2 regions of the Aminobacter sp. SR38 genome follow, and region 1 is predicted to be linked to the other one. Evidence: predicted binding sites of a transcription regulator. Region 1 holds the regulator's gene; the other holds the start of a gene.
What was found. Region 1 encodes HrcA, which represses chaperone genes, less so after heat shock. Its sites were predicted from a motif close to GTTAGCACTCNCNNNNNGNGAGTGCTAAC; they were not measured.
Positions count from the first base shown of each region.

Region 2: groES (co-chaperone GroES) is a predicted target of HrcA. The motif match lies at 2,661-2,689, and genes of this name have one in related genera.

Region 1 is NZ_CP062112.1:2,280,034-2,287,616, reverse strand. Features, by position in the region: gene hemW (radical SAM family heme chaperone HemW) at 1-1,048, opposite strand, end outside; gene rdgB (RdgB/HAM1 family non-canonical purine NTP pyrophosphatase) at 1,048-1,695, opposite strand; gene IG197_RS11205 (VOC family protein) at 1,695-2,105, opposite strand; gene rph (ribonuclease PH) at 2,116-2,832, opposite strand; gene hrcA (heat-inducible transcriptional repressor HrcA) at 2,982-4,052, shown strand; gene IG197_RS11190 (hypothetical protein) at 4,077-4,274, shown strand; gene IG197_RS11185 (YiiX/YebB-like N1pC/P60 family cysteine hydrolase) at 4,287-5,084, opposite strand; gene IG197_RS11180 (CHAD domain-containing protein) at 5,137-6,069, opposite strand; gene IG197_RS11175 (CYTH domain-containing protein) at 6,066-6,542, opposite strand; gene IG197_RS11170 (DUF1956 domain-containing protein) at 6,622-7,305, shown strand; gene IG197_RS11165 (HlyD family secretion protein) at 7,302-7,583, shown strand, end outside.
Region 2 is NZ_CP062112.1:912,872-920,454, reverse strand. Features, by position in the region: gene IG197_RS04505 (DeoR/GlpR family DNA-binding transcription regulator) at 1-497, shown strand, start outside; gene groL (chaperonin GroEL) at 593-2,245, opposite strand; gene groES (co-chaperone GroES) at 2,310-2,606, opposite strand; gene IG197_RS04490 (DsbA family protein) at 2,765-3,379, opposite strand; gene IG197_RS04485 (MarR family winged helix-turn-helix transcriptional regulator) at 3,550-4,020, shown strand; gene IG197_RS04480 (HlyD family secretion protein) at 4,017-5,165, shown strand; gene IG197_RS04475 (DHA2 family efflux MFS transporter permease subunit) at 5,283-6,824, shown strand; gene IG197_RS04470 (pilus assembly protein) at 6,906-7,583, opposite strand, start outside.

The sequences.
Region 1 (7,583 bases):
CCGAAGACAGCGACTTGCCGGATAACTGCTCGTAGCGGGCGAGGTCGATGCCCTCGACCAGCCTGAGGCCCATCAGCAGGAACTCGTCGGCCTCTTCCGAGCGTGTCAGCGTCTCGCCGCCGACCACGCCATGGCCACGTTGCTCGACCAGTTCGACCCAGCGTTCCGGCAGCTTCTCGGCGATGGTGACGATGCGCGTGCCGTCCTCCAGGAAGCGGCCATGGGCACCGGGGCCGACGCCGACATATTCGCCGTAGCGCCAGTAGGTCAGATTGTGCCGGCTCTCGGCGCCCGGTTTGGCGTGGTTGGAGATTTCATAGGCCGGCAGGCCATGCGCCGCCGTTACGTCCTGGGTGATGGCGTAGAGCTCCGCCGCGTGCTCGCCGTCGGGGATCTCGAACTTGCCGGCATTGTAGAGCTGGAAGAAGCGCGTGCCTTCTTCGATTGTCAGCTGGTACAGCGACAGATGGTCGACGGCATAACCGATCGCCTGCTTCAGCTCCGCCGCCCAGGCATCCGGCTTCTGGCCGGGTCGGGCGTAGATCAGGTCGAAGGACAGGCGCGGAAAAATCTCGCGTGCCAGTCCGATCGCATGCAGCGCCTCCTCGACATTGTGCAGCCGCCCGAGGAAGCGCAAATCCTGGTCGTTCAGCGCCTGAACGCCAAGCGAGACCCGGTTGACCCCGGCCGCGCGATAGCCGCGGAAGCGCTCGGCTTCCACCGACGACGGGTTCGCCTCGATCGTGATTTCGGCACTATCTGCGATCGTCCAGTTGGCAGCGATCGCCTCCAGCACGGCGCCGACCGTCTCGGGCCGCATCAGCGACGGCGTACCGCCGCCGAGAAACACGCTCGTCACCTCGCGCGGCCCGGTGCGGGCGCGCATGTTTGCCAATTCCGTCGAAAAGGCGCGGGCAAAGCGCTCCTGGTCCACCGGCTGGTGGCGGACATGGCTGTTGAAGTCGCAATAAGGGCATTTGGCCGCGCAGAACGGCCAGTGCACATAGACGCCGAAGCCGGGGTCGCGGCTGAGCGACGCAAATGCCATCAGGCCGAACCGAGCATGGCACGGGCGAACTTCTGGAAGGCGCGGGCCCGGTGCGACAGTGCGTCGGCCTGGCCCGGCTTCCAGCCGTGCTTTTCGTCGGCGCTCATCTCGCCGAAGGTCTTGTCGAAGCCCTTGGGCAGGAATACCGGGTCGTAGCCAAAGCCTTTTTCGCCGCGCGGCGGCCAGACGAGATTGCCCTCGGCTTCGCCACGGAAATACTCGGCGTGTCCGTCCGGCCATGCCAGGCAGATGACGGCAACGAAGCGGCCGGTGCGCTGCGCGACGGCCTTGGCACCGCGCTCCTGCAGGGCGTCCTCGGTGCGCTGCATTGCCATGGCAAAGTCGCGCGTGCCATCCGGCTTTTCGGCCCAGTTGGCGGTATAGACACCGGGTGCGCCGTCGAGCGCGTCGACCACCAGCCCTGAATCGTCAGACATGGCCGGCAGGCCGGTCGCGGTCGCTGCGGCCAGCGCCTTGATGTAGGCGTTTTCCTCGAAGGTCGTGCCAGTCTCGTCGGGTTCGGGCAGGCCGTATTCCTTGGCCGACTTGGCCCCGATGCCGAACGGCGCCATCAGGTCGGCGAATTCGCGCAATTTGCCGGCATTGTGGCTGGCGATCACGATCTCATTGTCGGCAAGCTTGCGCATCAAAGGCCCCATAGTTTCGGCTCGGCGATCTCGAGCGAATTGCCACTGGGATCGCGGAAATAGATGGAACGGCCGCCATTGGGCCATTCGAAATCGGCTTCGATGGCTATACCCTCGCCTTCGAGCCGCGTCTTCCAGTCCTCGACTTCTTCGGCCGTGCCGGCAAAGCACAGATGCCCCGGGCCTGACGTACCATGCGGCGGCACCGGCAGCCTGGCATCGGGCTTCGGTGGCTGCCGCGTCGCCTCGGCGTAAAAGAGCAGAAGCACGCCCTGGCCGCAGCGGAAGAACACATGCCGCCCCGGCACCTTGGCGATCCGCTCCAGCCCCATCACCTCGCCGTAGAAGTTTTCTGCGGCATCGAGGTCGGTGACATAGAGCGCGGATTCGAGGATCGCCGAGGGCTGCATGGCGAGAGCCTCAGCCCACCGCCATCTTCTGCAGGTCGACCAGACGCGCAATGCCCTTGCGGGCGAGGCCCATCAGCTGCAGGAACTCTTCCTCCGAGAACGGCGTACCTTCGGCGGTGCCCTGGATCTCGACGATGCCGCCCTTGCCGGTCATGACGAAATTGGCGTCGGTGCCGGCCGAGGAATCCTCGAGATAGTCGAGGTCGATGACCGGCTGCCCATCATGGATACCGCAGGAGATCGCCGCGACATGGTCCTTCAGCACCTTGTCGATGCTGACCATCTGGCGCGCTTCCATCCAGCGCAGGCAATCGTACAGCGCGATCCACGCGCCGGTGATCGAGGCCGTGCGGGTGCCGCCATCGGCCTGGATGACGTCGCAGTCGACGGTGATCTGGCGCTCGCCGAGCGCCTGCATGTCTACCACGGCCCGCAGCGAGCGGCCGATCAGGCGCTGGATTTCCAGCGTGCGGCCGCCCTGCTTGCCGGAAGAGGCTTCGCGGCGCATGCGTTCGCCGGTCGAGCGCGGCAGCATGCCGTACTCGGCCGTCACCCAGCCCTTGCCGGTGTTGCGCATCCAGCCCGGCACCTTCTCTTCAAGGCTCGCCGTGCACAGCACATGGGTGTCGCCGAACTTGACCAGGCACGAGCCTTCGGCGTGCTTGGAGATGTTGCGCTCGAAGGAGATGGCGCGCATTTCGTCGAACTGGCGTTTGGAGGGGCGCATACGGCTACTTTCTATGGCGAAATCGGAAATTGTTGCCGGCTTGTAGCCCCATGGCCGGACCAGCGCAAAGGAAAACCGGTTCCGTGGCTGGAGCTGTTGTGTTCGCGGCCATGCGGTCTATATCATTTTGGACGGAGACCATGAAGCAGATGACCAAAGCGGTACCCGATCCCACGCTGCAATCGCTCGATATGCGGTCGCGTGACATCTTCCGGCGCATCGTCGATTCCTATCTCAGGGATGGCGAGCCCGTGGGCTCGCGTAACCTGTCGCGCATGCTGCCGTCGTCGCTGTCGCCGGCGACCGTCCGCAACGTGATGAGCGATCTCGAGCAGCTCGGCCTCGTCTACGCGCCGCACATCTCCGCCGGCCGCCTGCCGACGCAAAAGGGGCTCAGGTTCTTCGTCGACGCCTTCATGGAGCTTGGCGATCTGCCTGACGACGAACGCCGGACGATCGAGGCGCAGGTCAAGGCTTCGGGCGAGGGCGCCACGCTGGAGCATATGCTGACCGAGGCGAGCCAGATGCTGTCGGGCATGTCGCGCGGCGCAGGCCTCGTCCTCGCCGCCAAGAACGAGGTCGCGCTCAAGCACATCGAGTTCATCCAGCTCGAACCGACCAAGGCGCTCGCCGTGCTGGTGTCGCAGAATGGCGATGTCGAGAACCGTGTCGTCGAGCTGCCGCTCGGCGTCACCGTCTCGCAACTGCACGAAGCGTCGAACTTCCTGAATGCCCATATTCGAGGCCGTACCCTTGCCGAGGCCCGGCTGGAGATCGCCCGTATCAAGGACGAGACCAAGGCAGCCCTCGACACGCTGTCGCAGGACCTCGTCGAAAAGGGTCTCGCCGTCTGGGCCGGCGCCGAGAGCGGCCTGCCGGCGCGCCTGATCGTGCGCGGCCGCGCCAATCTGCTCGAAAACGTCACCGCCCAGGCCGACATCGAACTGCTCAAGCACCTGTTCGAGGACATGGAAACCCAGGACGGGCTGATCCAGTTGCTCGACCTCGCCGAGGAAGGCTCGGGCGTGCGCATCTTCATCGGCTCGGAAAACCGGCTGTTTTCGCTGTCCGGCTCGTCGCTGGTCGTCGCGCCCTATCGTGACAAGGACGCTCGCGTGGTCGGCGCGCTCGGCGTCATCGGACCGACCCGGCTCAATTATGCCCGCATCGTGCCGATGGTCGACTATACGGCGCAGCTGATTTCGCGCATGCTGAGGTGAGCTGAAACTGCGGAGAACCGGACCATGGCACTCGAACAGATCAAGGCCCAGATAGCCGTGCTGCTCCAGGAAATGGTCAACCAGCCCGAGGATTCACACGAGTTGCAGGAACAGCTGCGCGAGAAGCTCTCCGAGTTGCGCGCCCAGGGCCTGCCGCTGCCCAAGGACCTCGTCGACCTTGAAAAGCGCCTCGATGACGATTTTTCCGAACAGGAAGAATGAGCAGTCGGGCGATCACGCCCCTTTGCTGGCCTTGTCCTGCTCGCCCCATGTCACCTGCCGGTAGTCGAAGCCATATTCCAGCGTTGGTTTGACGATGCGGAAATAGGGCGACAGGTCGAAGTCGCGCGGCGTGTAGAGCGAGTGGTGGCGGATGTGCATGATCTCCTGGCGCATGTAGGTCGACTGCGCCGAAGCGCGGCCGGGGGCGCGGGTGATCTCGGGCAGGATTGGATAGCGGATCTCACCATAGGCCTGCGCGATCATCGTCGAGCAGATGGCGCGTGTCGGGTCGCCGGAACCGAAGGCCAGCATGCGGCGGCGCCAGCGCACGGGCACCGGCGGCCGCGGAATGAAGTAGCGCAGCATGTCGGTGATGTTCTTGAGGTCGTATTTCAGCCCGAGCCTTTGCACCATGAACCTGACGACATGGTCGCGATCCTCCGGTGACAGGCCGTTGGCCCGGCAGATGCGGGTGTTGTAGGTGCGGTATTTCGACAGCGGCACGGCAACGCAGCCTTCTCCGAGATTGACCTCGATCAGCCGCGGCCGCTCCGATCCGTCCGTCGGCTCTGGCAGCGCGTCGCCGATATAGAGTGCAGAATGCGACCAGGTCGACTGCGTCAGATACTTGATGACGGCCGAAATGCGCTGGTTGCCTTCGATCAGAAGGATGTCGCCGGGCTCCAGCGTTCGCCGCAGCGTGTCCGGGTCGGAAGGTGTGTAAGGCTCGTAGCCGGAGGATTCGACCTGCAGCCGGGAGGCGAGCCAGCGGCCGAGACGGTCGAGCAGGGTGTCGGTCTTTTGCGTCATGACGCACAGGACGTAACATGAGCCGGGCCGGCGATGCCAGCGGGGCAAACAGCTAGTCGGCTTCAGTTTCCGCCACGGTTCCGCCGAGGTCGTCGCGGACCTTCTTGGCCAGCCTGCGCACCGCACGCCGTGGCTTGTCCTCGAACAGTTCGGCGGCGTCAGCGAGGCACAGCTTGCGCAGCGCTTTCTCCGAGCGCTTGAGCAGCCTGACCAGCTGTTTCGGTTCCAGGCCGTCGAATGGCTTTTCGCCGGCCTCGATCAGCTGGCGCATAACGAACACGTCGTGCAACTCGCCCAGGCTTTCGCCGAGCGCTTCGACGCGCTCGCGGCGCGGCTTGACCGGCGAGGGCCACAGCTTGCGCAGCAGGGACAGGTGTGCGGCATGCCGCTTCACCGCCTTGCGCAGCTCATGAAAATCATCCGCTTTGCCGCGCTCGCGGGATTGCTGCAGCGCCTTGCGCGCCCGCCTCAGCGTCGCCAAGGCGCCGTCGGCCAGGACGTCGGCGGCATTCTCCGGCAGGTCGGGCAGAGCGAGGGACTGCAGCGCTTCGAAACCTGTCTGGCATTCGCCGATTGCCGTGTCGAGTACGGCGTCCAGGCCTGCATCGCCATGGGCTCCCTGCGCGCGATGGCGCACCAGCATGGCGCGGATTGCAATCAGCCCGGCGTCTGCAGCGTACTCGGCGAAATCCTCAGCCAGCCGGTCGATGGTTTCGATCAGCGCGGTCGCCTGCCGTGGTGCCGCGATCGAGGCCGAGATGGCGCGGTAGCGGTCGTTCTCCGCGCGGCAGAAGGCCTCGTCGCCCGGCCACACCAGGTGCAGCAGCGCGCGCAGCGCCTTGAGCCGCCTGCGCGCCTTGTGCAGCGCCTTGTCGGGATTGTCGCGGGCGGTGACCAGATGGGCGGCGATCTTCTCGATCTCTTCGCCGGCGATACGGCGGACCTCGCCGGTAAGCGCCAGGCGCGGATCGATGCGAAAGCTCATGCAACGGCCTCCGGGACGTCGTCGCTGTGGGCGAGCGACGCATTGTAGTAGCGCGGATCGCCGGTCACCTCGCGGCCGAGCCAAGCCGGTAGTTCGGATGCCGGAACATCCTCCGGCGTCTCGAGTTCCGCGATGATCAGCCCCCTCAGTTCGCCTCCGAAAACGTCGATCTCATAGAGGCGGCCACGATGGCTAACATGGTGACGTGTCTTCTCGATGACACGGCCGATGGCAAAATCCATCATCTCCTCGGCCTCGGCGAGGGGCACCTGATACTCGAATTCGTCGCGCACGCGACCCCTGGAGCCGAATTTCAGCGTCAGCGTCGCCACTTCGCCATCGGAGATGCGCAGCCGCACGGAGCGGCCCGTATTCGAGGCGAGATAGAACTGGCGGATGCGGATCCTGCCTTCGACAAGGCTTCGCCACTCCTGTCCGTTCACGAGGAACTTGCGTTCGACTTCCTTGGCCATGGGCGCCAATAAAGCGCGGCCCGGCAGCCGGCGCAACATTTCATTTGACTTTAATCAATCGATTGATTAAATCGCCGAAATGAGCAAGACACAAACCCCGCAATATCCCTCCGCAGCCGACGCCACCCGCCTGGCCCTGGTGATGGCTGCCCTGAAACTGTTTGGCCGCCAGGGCTTCGACGGCACCTCGACGCGCGAGATAGCCACCGCAGCCAATGCCAATATTGGCTCGATCGCCTATCATTTCGGCGGCAAGGAAGGGCTGAGGCTGGCCGCAGCCGACCATGTCGTGGCGACCATCCAGGCGATCGCCAGCCAGGCGCTCGGCAATACCGGGCTGGCCCAGCCGCAAGTAGTCTCCGCCGAAGAGGCCGAGTCCCAGATCGAGGCGGCGGTGGAGCGCATGGTCGGTTTCATGGTCGCCCGCCCCGAGGCTGGCGAGATCGTCCAGTTCGTGCTGCGCGAGCTGTCGACGCCGACCGATGCGCTCGACCGTATCTACACCGGCGTGTTTGAGCCGGTGCACCGCAGGCTGTGTCACCTCTGGGCCGCCGCCACCGGCGAGGAGGCCGAGAGTGAGCGCGTCAGGATCAGTGTCTTCATGATGATCGGCCAGGTCGTCTACTTCCGCATCGCCCGCGCCGCGGTCCTGCGCCGGATGGGCTGGGTCGACATCGGCCCCGCCGAAGTCGGCAAGGTCATCGGCATCGCCAGGGAAAACGTCGCAGCCATCATCGCTGTGCGAAAGGCAGGAAAGCCATGAGTGTTCTGTGTTCTATACCCTTCGCCGCACAGCTGTTTTCGGCCTGTGCCGGCCCGGCACCTCTGGCCGTCGGTTATGTCGAGGGCGACTATGTCCAGCTCGCTCCCATCGAGGTGGCGCAGGTTGAAACCGTCTCCGTTCGCCGCGGCGACCGCGTCGAGGCAGGCAAGCCCGTCGTCACGCTGGAAAGCGGCGACGCCAGGATCGCGGTGACCCAGGCCGAGGCAGCCCTTGCCCAGGCAGAGGCGCAGCTCGCCGACCTCAAGATCGGCAAGCGT
Region 2 (7,583 bases), 1.4 Mb from region 1:
TCCGGGACGGCATGACGGTCGTCCTCGACGGCGGCACCTCCAATCTGGAGATCATCCGCCACCTTCCGGTGCAGGCCCGCTGCACCGTCATCACCCACAGCCCGACAATTGCGGTGGCGCTGGAGGACAGGCCAGAAGTCGACGTCGTCATCATCGGCGGCAAACTCTTCCGTCACTCGATGGTGTCGGTCGGCGCGCTGGCGGCCGAAGCGATTGCGCGCATCCGCGCCGATCTTTTCTTCCTTGGCGTCACCGGCGTCCATGCCGGCGAGGGGCTGACGACGGGCGACATGGAAGAGGCGGCGATCAAAAGGCAGCTGATGTCAGCATCGGCCGAGACGGCAGTGCTGGCGACAAGCGACAAGCTTGGCGCGGTGTCGCCGTTCCGCATCGGTGGCATCGGCGAGATTTCGACGCTGATCGTCGAGGGTGAAATTGCCGATGAGCGCGTGGCCATCTTCGCGGACACCGGCGTTTCGGTCCTGCGCGCCGAGTAGAATCCGCGGCCTCGGGCCGAAGCCTGATACGAGGGTACAAAACGAAAAAGGGCGCCCGAAGGCGCCCTTTCCGTAAGCTTCTGGAGCTGGACTTCTTAGAAGTCCATGCCGCCCATGCCGCCCATGCCGCCGCCAGGCATACCGCCCGGCATGCCGCCGGCCGAGTCCTTCTTCGGGGCTTCAGCGATCATGGCTTCGGTGGTGACCAGCAGGCCGGCAACCGAAGCTGCGTCCTGCAGGGCCGTACGAACGACCTTGACCGGGTCGACGATGCCGAAAGCGATCATGTCGCCATATTCGCCGGTCTGGGCGTTGTAGCCGAAGGTAGCCGTCTTGTTCTCGAGGATCTTGCCGGCAACGATCGAAGCTTCCGCACCTGCGTTCGAGGCGATCTGGCGGGCCGGAGCCTGCAGAGCGCGACGGACGATGTTGATGCCGGCAGCCTGGTCCGAGTTCTCGCCGACAGCCTTGATGGCGAGCGACGAACGCAGCAGGGCAACGCCACCGCCAGGAACGATGCCTTCTTCGACAGCGGCGCGGGTTGCGTTCAGCGCGTCGTCGACGCGGTCCTTGCGCTCCTTGACCTCGATCTCGGTCGCACCGCCGACGCGGATGACGGCAACGCCGCCTGCCAGCTTGGCGAGACGTTCCTGCAGCTTCTCCTTGTCGTAGTCCGACGTGGTCTCTTCGATCTGCTGCTTGATCTGGGCGACGCGGCCCTGGATCTCGGCCTTCTTGCCGGCGCCGTCGACGATGGTGGTGTTCTCCTTGGAGATCGACACCTTCTTGGCGCGGCCGAGCATGTTGAGGCCGACGTTCTCGAGCTTGATGCCGAGGTCTTCCGAGATGACCTGGCCACCGGTCAGGATGGCGATGTCTTCCAGCATGGCCTTGCGGCGATCGCCGAAGCCCGGAGCCTTGACGGCAGCGATCTTCAGGCCGCCACGCAGCTTGTTGACGACGAGCGTGGCCAGAGCCTCGCCTTCGACGTCTTCCGAGATGATGAGCAGCGGCTTCGAGGTCTGCACGACGGCCTCGAGGACCGGCAGCATGGCCTGGAGGTTCGACAGCTTCTTCTCGTGGAGGAGGATGTAAGCGTCTTCGAGGTCAGCAACCATCTTGTCCGGGTTGGTGACGAAGTAGGGGCTGAGGTAGCCGCGGTCGAACTGCATGCCTTCGACGACTTCCAGCTCGGTCTCGGCGGTCTTGGCTTCTTCAACCGTGATGACGCCTTCGTTGCCGACCTTCTGCATCGCCTCGGCGATCATCGAGCCGATTTCCTTCTCGCCGTTTGCCGAGATGGTGCCGACCTGGGCGACTTCTTCCGAAGTCTTGATCTTCTTCGAAGACTTGACGAGGTGGGTGACGACTTCAGCAACGGCGAGGTCGATGCCGCGCTTCAGGTCCATCGGGTTCATGCCGGCGGCAACGGCCTTGTGGCCTTCCTGAACGATGGCCTGGGCCAGAACGGTCGCGGTCGTGGTGCCGTCGCCGGCGATGTCGTTGGTCTTCGAAGCAACTTCGCGGACCATCTGGGCGCCCATGTTCTCGAACTTGTCTTCAAGCTCGATTTCCTTGGCGACGGTGACGCCGTCCTTGGTGATGCGCGGGGCGCCGAACGACTTGTCGATGACGACGTTGCGGCCCTTCGGACCGAGCGTCACCTTCACTGCGTCGGCGAGGATGTTGACACCGCGCAGCATGCGCTCGCGGGCGTCACGGGAGAACTTTACGTCTTTAGCAGCCATTTTAAGCTCCTCGATGGGCCTTTACGGCCCGAATTTCAGATTGGATGGTGCGGATGGGTGGCGATTAGCCGATGATGCCCATGATGTCGGATTCCTTCATGATCAGAAGGTCTTCGCCATTGAGCTTCACTTCGGTGCCCGACCACTTGCCGAACAGCACGCGGTCACCAGCCTTGACGTCCAGCGGGACGAGCTTGCCGGCTTCATCGCGCGCGCCGGAGCCGACGGCGACGATTTCGCCTTCCTGCGGCTTTTCCTTGGCCGTATCAGGGATGATGATCCCGCCGGCGGTCTTGGATTCGGATTCGACCCGGCGAACGACCACGCGGTCATGAAGCGGGCGGAACTTCGACTTTGCCATTTGAACTTCCTCGGTGAACTGTTGAGAACCCTCGGTCCGGCTGAACCGGACTTGGTTAGCACTCACTCCAGGCGAGTGCTAACGTGCCGCTGAGATAGTCCGCCACCCCTCGGCTGTCAAGGGAATGACAGCTTCGCGACAGCGAGTTTTTGGGGGTGTCAGGCGCGTGCCTGGGCAACGGCCTTGCGGAAGTCGTCTGAGGTCATGCCGCGCTTGTAGAGCGCCTTGCCGATCAGGAAGCCGGGCGTGCCCTGGAGCTGGAAGGCGCTGGCCTGTGCCGCATTGCGCTGAAGCACGCCGACAAGCACGTCCTGCCTGGCCTGGAGATCGCCGCGGGCGCGCTCGACATCGACGCCGGCCTCGCCAAGCAGATTGGCGGTGCTGCGGAATGTCAGTCGTTCGCGGGCGGTCATCAATGTCTGCACGGCATCGGCATAACGGCCCTGGCTGTTTGCGGCCAGGGTGAGCAGGGCGGCATTGCGCGAGACCTCGCCGAAGATCGGCCAGTCGCGCAGCACCAGGCGAATGCCCGTGTCTTCCTTCATCACCTCGGACAATTGCAGGAAGCTCAGCTTGCAATAGGGACACTGATAGTCGGTGAACTCGACCACCGTGACGTCGCCGTCGGGATTGCCGAGCACCGGGATATCGGGGTCGAAGGCGACGTCTTCGACGCTCGGCATCGGGTTGGCCCAGAGCGGCAGCGGCGCCAGCGCGCCAAGGCCCACAACGAGCTTGAGGATATGACGCCGGTTGGGCGAGGGGTCCGGCATGCGATCGATCCTGTTTTCCGTCGCAATCTCCTAGACGATGAGCGGGCATGATTAACAGTCGCCTAATCGCCGCGCCGGCACACGATGATGTGAATGCCGGGACGTGAATGCAGGTGTGCAATGCAAAAACGCCGCTTGAATGGTGAGCATGCTTATAATATATGCCGCTCATGAAAAACGAAGGCATCGACAGGCTGGGCTTCCTGATCCACGACGCGGCAAGGCTGGTGCGGCGCAGTTTCGAGCAGCGCGGCAGCGAATTCGGGCTGTCGGCGGCGCAATGGCGCCTGCTGGTCCGGCTGGTCAAGGAAGAGGGCGTGGCCCAGGCGCGGCTTGCCGAGCTCCTCGAAATCGAGCCGATCAGCGTCTCGCGACTGCTGGACCGGATGGAGGAGGGCGGCTGGATCGAGCGCCGCCAGGGCGCCAGCGACAGACGGGTGCGGATGATCTTTCCGACCGACAAGGCGCTGGAAGCCTTTTCCAAGGTCAAGGCGGTGGCCGGTGAAGTGTACGAGAAGGCGCTGGCAGGACTTTCCGATGAACAGCGCCTCGCCACGGTCCATGGCCTGCGCACCATTATCGACAACCTTTCCGCTGGCGAGCCCACGGATGCGAATTGTTTGAGAGAGACGAAGACATGAACGCGGTGGCGAAAGTGAACGAGAACAGCACAAAGGTCGAACTGGATGGTGCGGCCGCAACCCAGCTCCAGCCCGTGATCGCGGCACCTCAGCCTGCGCCGAAGAAGCGCGGTCGCGTCATGCTGATGGCGGCCTTGCCGCTCGCCCTGGTGGTCGGCGGCGGCTATTTCTGGGTCACCGGCGGCCGCTACCAGGAAACCGAAAACGCCAATCTGCGCCAGGCCAAGGTCAACATCGCCTCGGAAGCGGCCGGCCGCATCGTCAAGGTCGACGTGTCGGACAACACCACGGTCAAGGCAGGCGACGTCCTGTTCGAAGTCGATCCCGAGCCCTACAAGATCGCGCTGGCGCAGTCGGACGCATCCCTTGCCGCAGCCCGGCTCAATGTCGAGCAGTTGCGCGCCGCCTACAGCCAGGCGGTGGCCCAGGAACGGGTCGCGGCCAGCGGCCTCGACTATGCCCGGGCGCAGTTCGACCGCAGCAACGGCCTGGTCACCAAGGGCGTCAACACCAAGTCGTCGCTCGACGAGGCCCGCATGGACCTCGACAAGGCTGAGGAGCAGCACAGTGCGGCGGTGCAGGGCATCGCCAGCGCCAAGGCGGCGCTTGGCGGCAATCCCGACATCGAGACCGACAAGCACCCGACGGTTCTGTCGGCGCTTGCCGCACGCGACAAGGCCGCCTTCAACCTGGCCCAGACGACGGTCCGCGCCCCCGCCGACGGCGTGGTCTCGCAGGCCGCGTCCTTCAAGGTCGGCCAGTTCGTCGGCACCGGCACCGCCTTGTTCAGCCTCGTCGAGACGGGCGACACCTGGATCGAGGCGAATTTCAAGGAAACGCAGCTGACCCACATGAAGGCGGGCCAGGAAGCCGAGATCGTGCTCGACACCTATCCGGATCGCACCTTCCGCGGCACCGTCGAGGCGATCGGCGCCGGCACCGGCGCCGAGTTCTCGCTGCTGCCGGCCCAGAACGCCACCGGCAACTGGGTCAAGGTCACGCAGCGCATTCCGGTCAGGATCAAGGTCGACGCCACTGACGCCGGTCTCGCCATGCGCACCGGGATGAGCGCCACCGTGTCGATCGACACCGGCGTGTCGCGCGGCTTCGGCAGCATCTTCGGTCACGCGGTGGCGGCGGAATAGGCGCCGTCACCTCAATGTCTAAGTGAATTTTCGAAGTGGATCCGGTCGCGTTGATGCGGCCGGAACTCCGGCTTCTGGTCGCCGCTTGACGACCATCAGGTCCCAAGGGTTGGTCGAATGAGCCAGTCAGCAGCAAAATCCCTCACCGACGTGCCGCATCGCGGCCTGATCACCGTTGCCATCATGCTGGCGACGGTGATGCAGGTGCTCGACACCACCATTGCCAATGTCGCGCTGCCCTCGATGGTCGGCGATCTCGGCGCGTCCCAGGACACCATCAACTGGGTGCTGACCTCCTACATCGTCGCCGCCGCCATCATGACGCCGCTGACCGGCTGGATGTCGGACCGTTTCGGCCGCAAGGAGCTGTTCCTCGTCTCGGTCGTCGGCTTCACCATCATGTCGATGCTCTGCGGCGTCGCCTGGAGCCTGGAGACGATGGTGCTGTTTCGCGTCCTCCAGGGCGTGTTCGGCGCGGCCATCGTGCCGTTGAGCCAGACCTTCCTGCTCGACATCAATCCCAAGGAGCGCCACGGCCAGGCCATGGCGCTGTGGGGCGCCGGCATCATGGTCGGCCCGATCATCGGCCCGACGCTCGGCGGCTGGCTGACCGAGAGCTTCAACTGGCGCTGGGTGTTCTTCATCAACCTGCCTGTCGGCATCGTCGCCTTCCTCGGCTCGGCCGCCTATCTGCCGGCCATCGGCAAGCGCCTGCGCGGCTTCGACTTCTTCGGCTTTGCCATGCTGTCGCTCGGCGTCGGCGCGCTGCAGCTGATGCTCGACCGCGGCGGCGAGGTCGACTGGTTCTCGGCCGTCGAGATATGGATCGAGCTCGGCCTGGCGATCACAGGTTTCTGGGTCTTTGCCGTTCATATGGCGATGTCGAAGAACACCTTCCTCGACCCCAGGATATTCACCGACCGCAACTTCGTCACCGGCCTGGTGTTCATCTTCGTCATCGGCGTGATCCTGCTGGCGAGCCTGGCATTGCTGCCGCCGATGCTGGCCCGCATCTATGGCTACCCGACCATCACCACCGGCCTGGTCATGGCGCCGCGCGGCGTCGGCACGATGATCTCGATGCTTTTGGTCGGACGCCTGGTGCGCATGGTCGACAACCGCTACCTGGTCGTCGCAGGCCTGCTTCTGACCGCATTGTCGCTCTATTACATGACCGGCTTCACGCCGCAGATGGATGCGTTCCTGATCGTTTCGACCGGCGTCGTGCAGGGCCTGGGCCTCGGCCTCGTCTTCGTGCCGCTGTCGACGGTGGCCTTCGCGACGCTATCGCCGCAATACCGTACCGATGCCGCGAGCCTGTTCAGTCTGGTCCGCAACATCGGCTCGTCGATCGGCATTTCGATCGTCTCGGTGCTTCTGACGCGCAATGTCCAGATCAACCACGCCGAGTTGTCGGCCAACATCACGCCGTTCAACCCGAACCTGATGGCACTGTCGCCGGGGGCGGTATCAGGCAACCCGACGGCGCTGTCGCAGGTCGACGGCCTGGTCAACATCCAGGCGCTGATGATCTCCTACATCGACGACTTCAAGCTGATGATGATCGTCTCGCTCTGCGCCATTCCGCTGGCGCTTCTGCTGCGCAAGCCGAAGGTGCAGGCAGCGGCCGGCGCTGCGCCGGCAGCGCATATGGACTGAGCTGCCCCGGCAGCGCATATGGACCGACAAGAAAAGGCGCCGCCCGCGAGGACGGCGCCTTTTTCATGTCCGTATCGGCGGCTAGCCGACGATGCGCAGGTTCGACAGTTCGTCGGCGATCTCCTTGAACACCTGCATCAGATTGGCGCCGGTGGCGTTCCAGTAGAGCTTCTTGCCGATGGTCGTGCGCGAATAGGAGGCGCAGGACTTCATCGCGTCGATGGCCTTCTTCTCGGCGGTCTTGCTTTCGCTGAGGTCGAGCGACACGGTCATGACGACGACGGCGTCATTGCCCTGGCCGTCGATCTTGCGGGCATTGGGACCCTTGGCGTTGGAGCAGACCGTCTGCATCGTCTCGTCCATCGCCGCCTGGAAGTTGTCGCTGGTGTAGGTCGACTTGCTCACCGACGAACTGGTGCCCATGAAGATGCGCGAGGTGCTGGTGCCATTGTAGCCCTTGCCGGCATAACCATAGGCGGCATAGGTCGAGCGGTTGTTGGCATAGCTCGAATCGCCGAACGAGCTGTAGGTGTTGGCGCCGTCGGTCAAGACGATGATGACCTTGTCGTTGCCCTTTTCCGATTCAGACCTGCCGCCGGTGAACGGCGCAGGGCTCGAGACGACCCGCCAGCCCCAGGCGGTGCCTTCCGGCACGTTGGTGTTGCCCGACGGCTCCATGTCGTCGATGGCCTTCTTGATATCGTCTTTTCCGCCGGTCACGCTGATGTCGGTCAGCGGGGTGATCGGATTGGTGGTGCA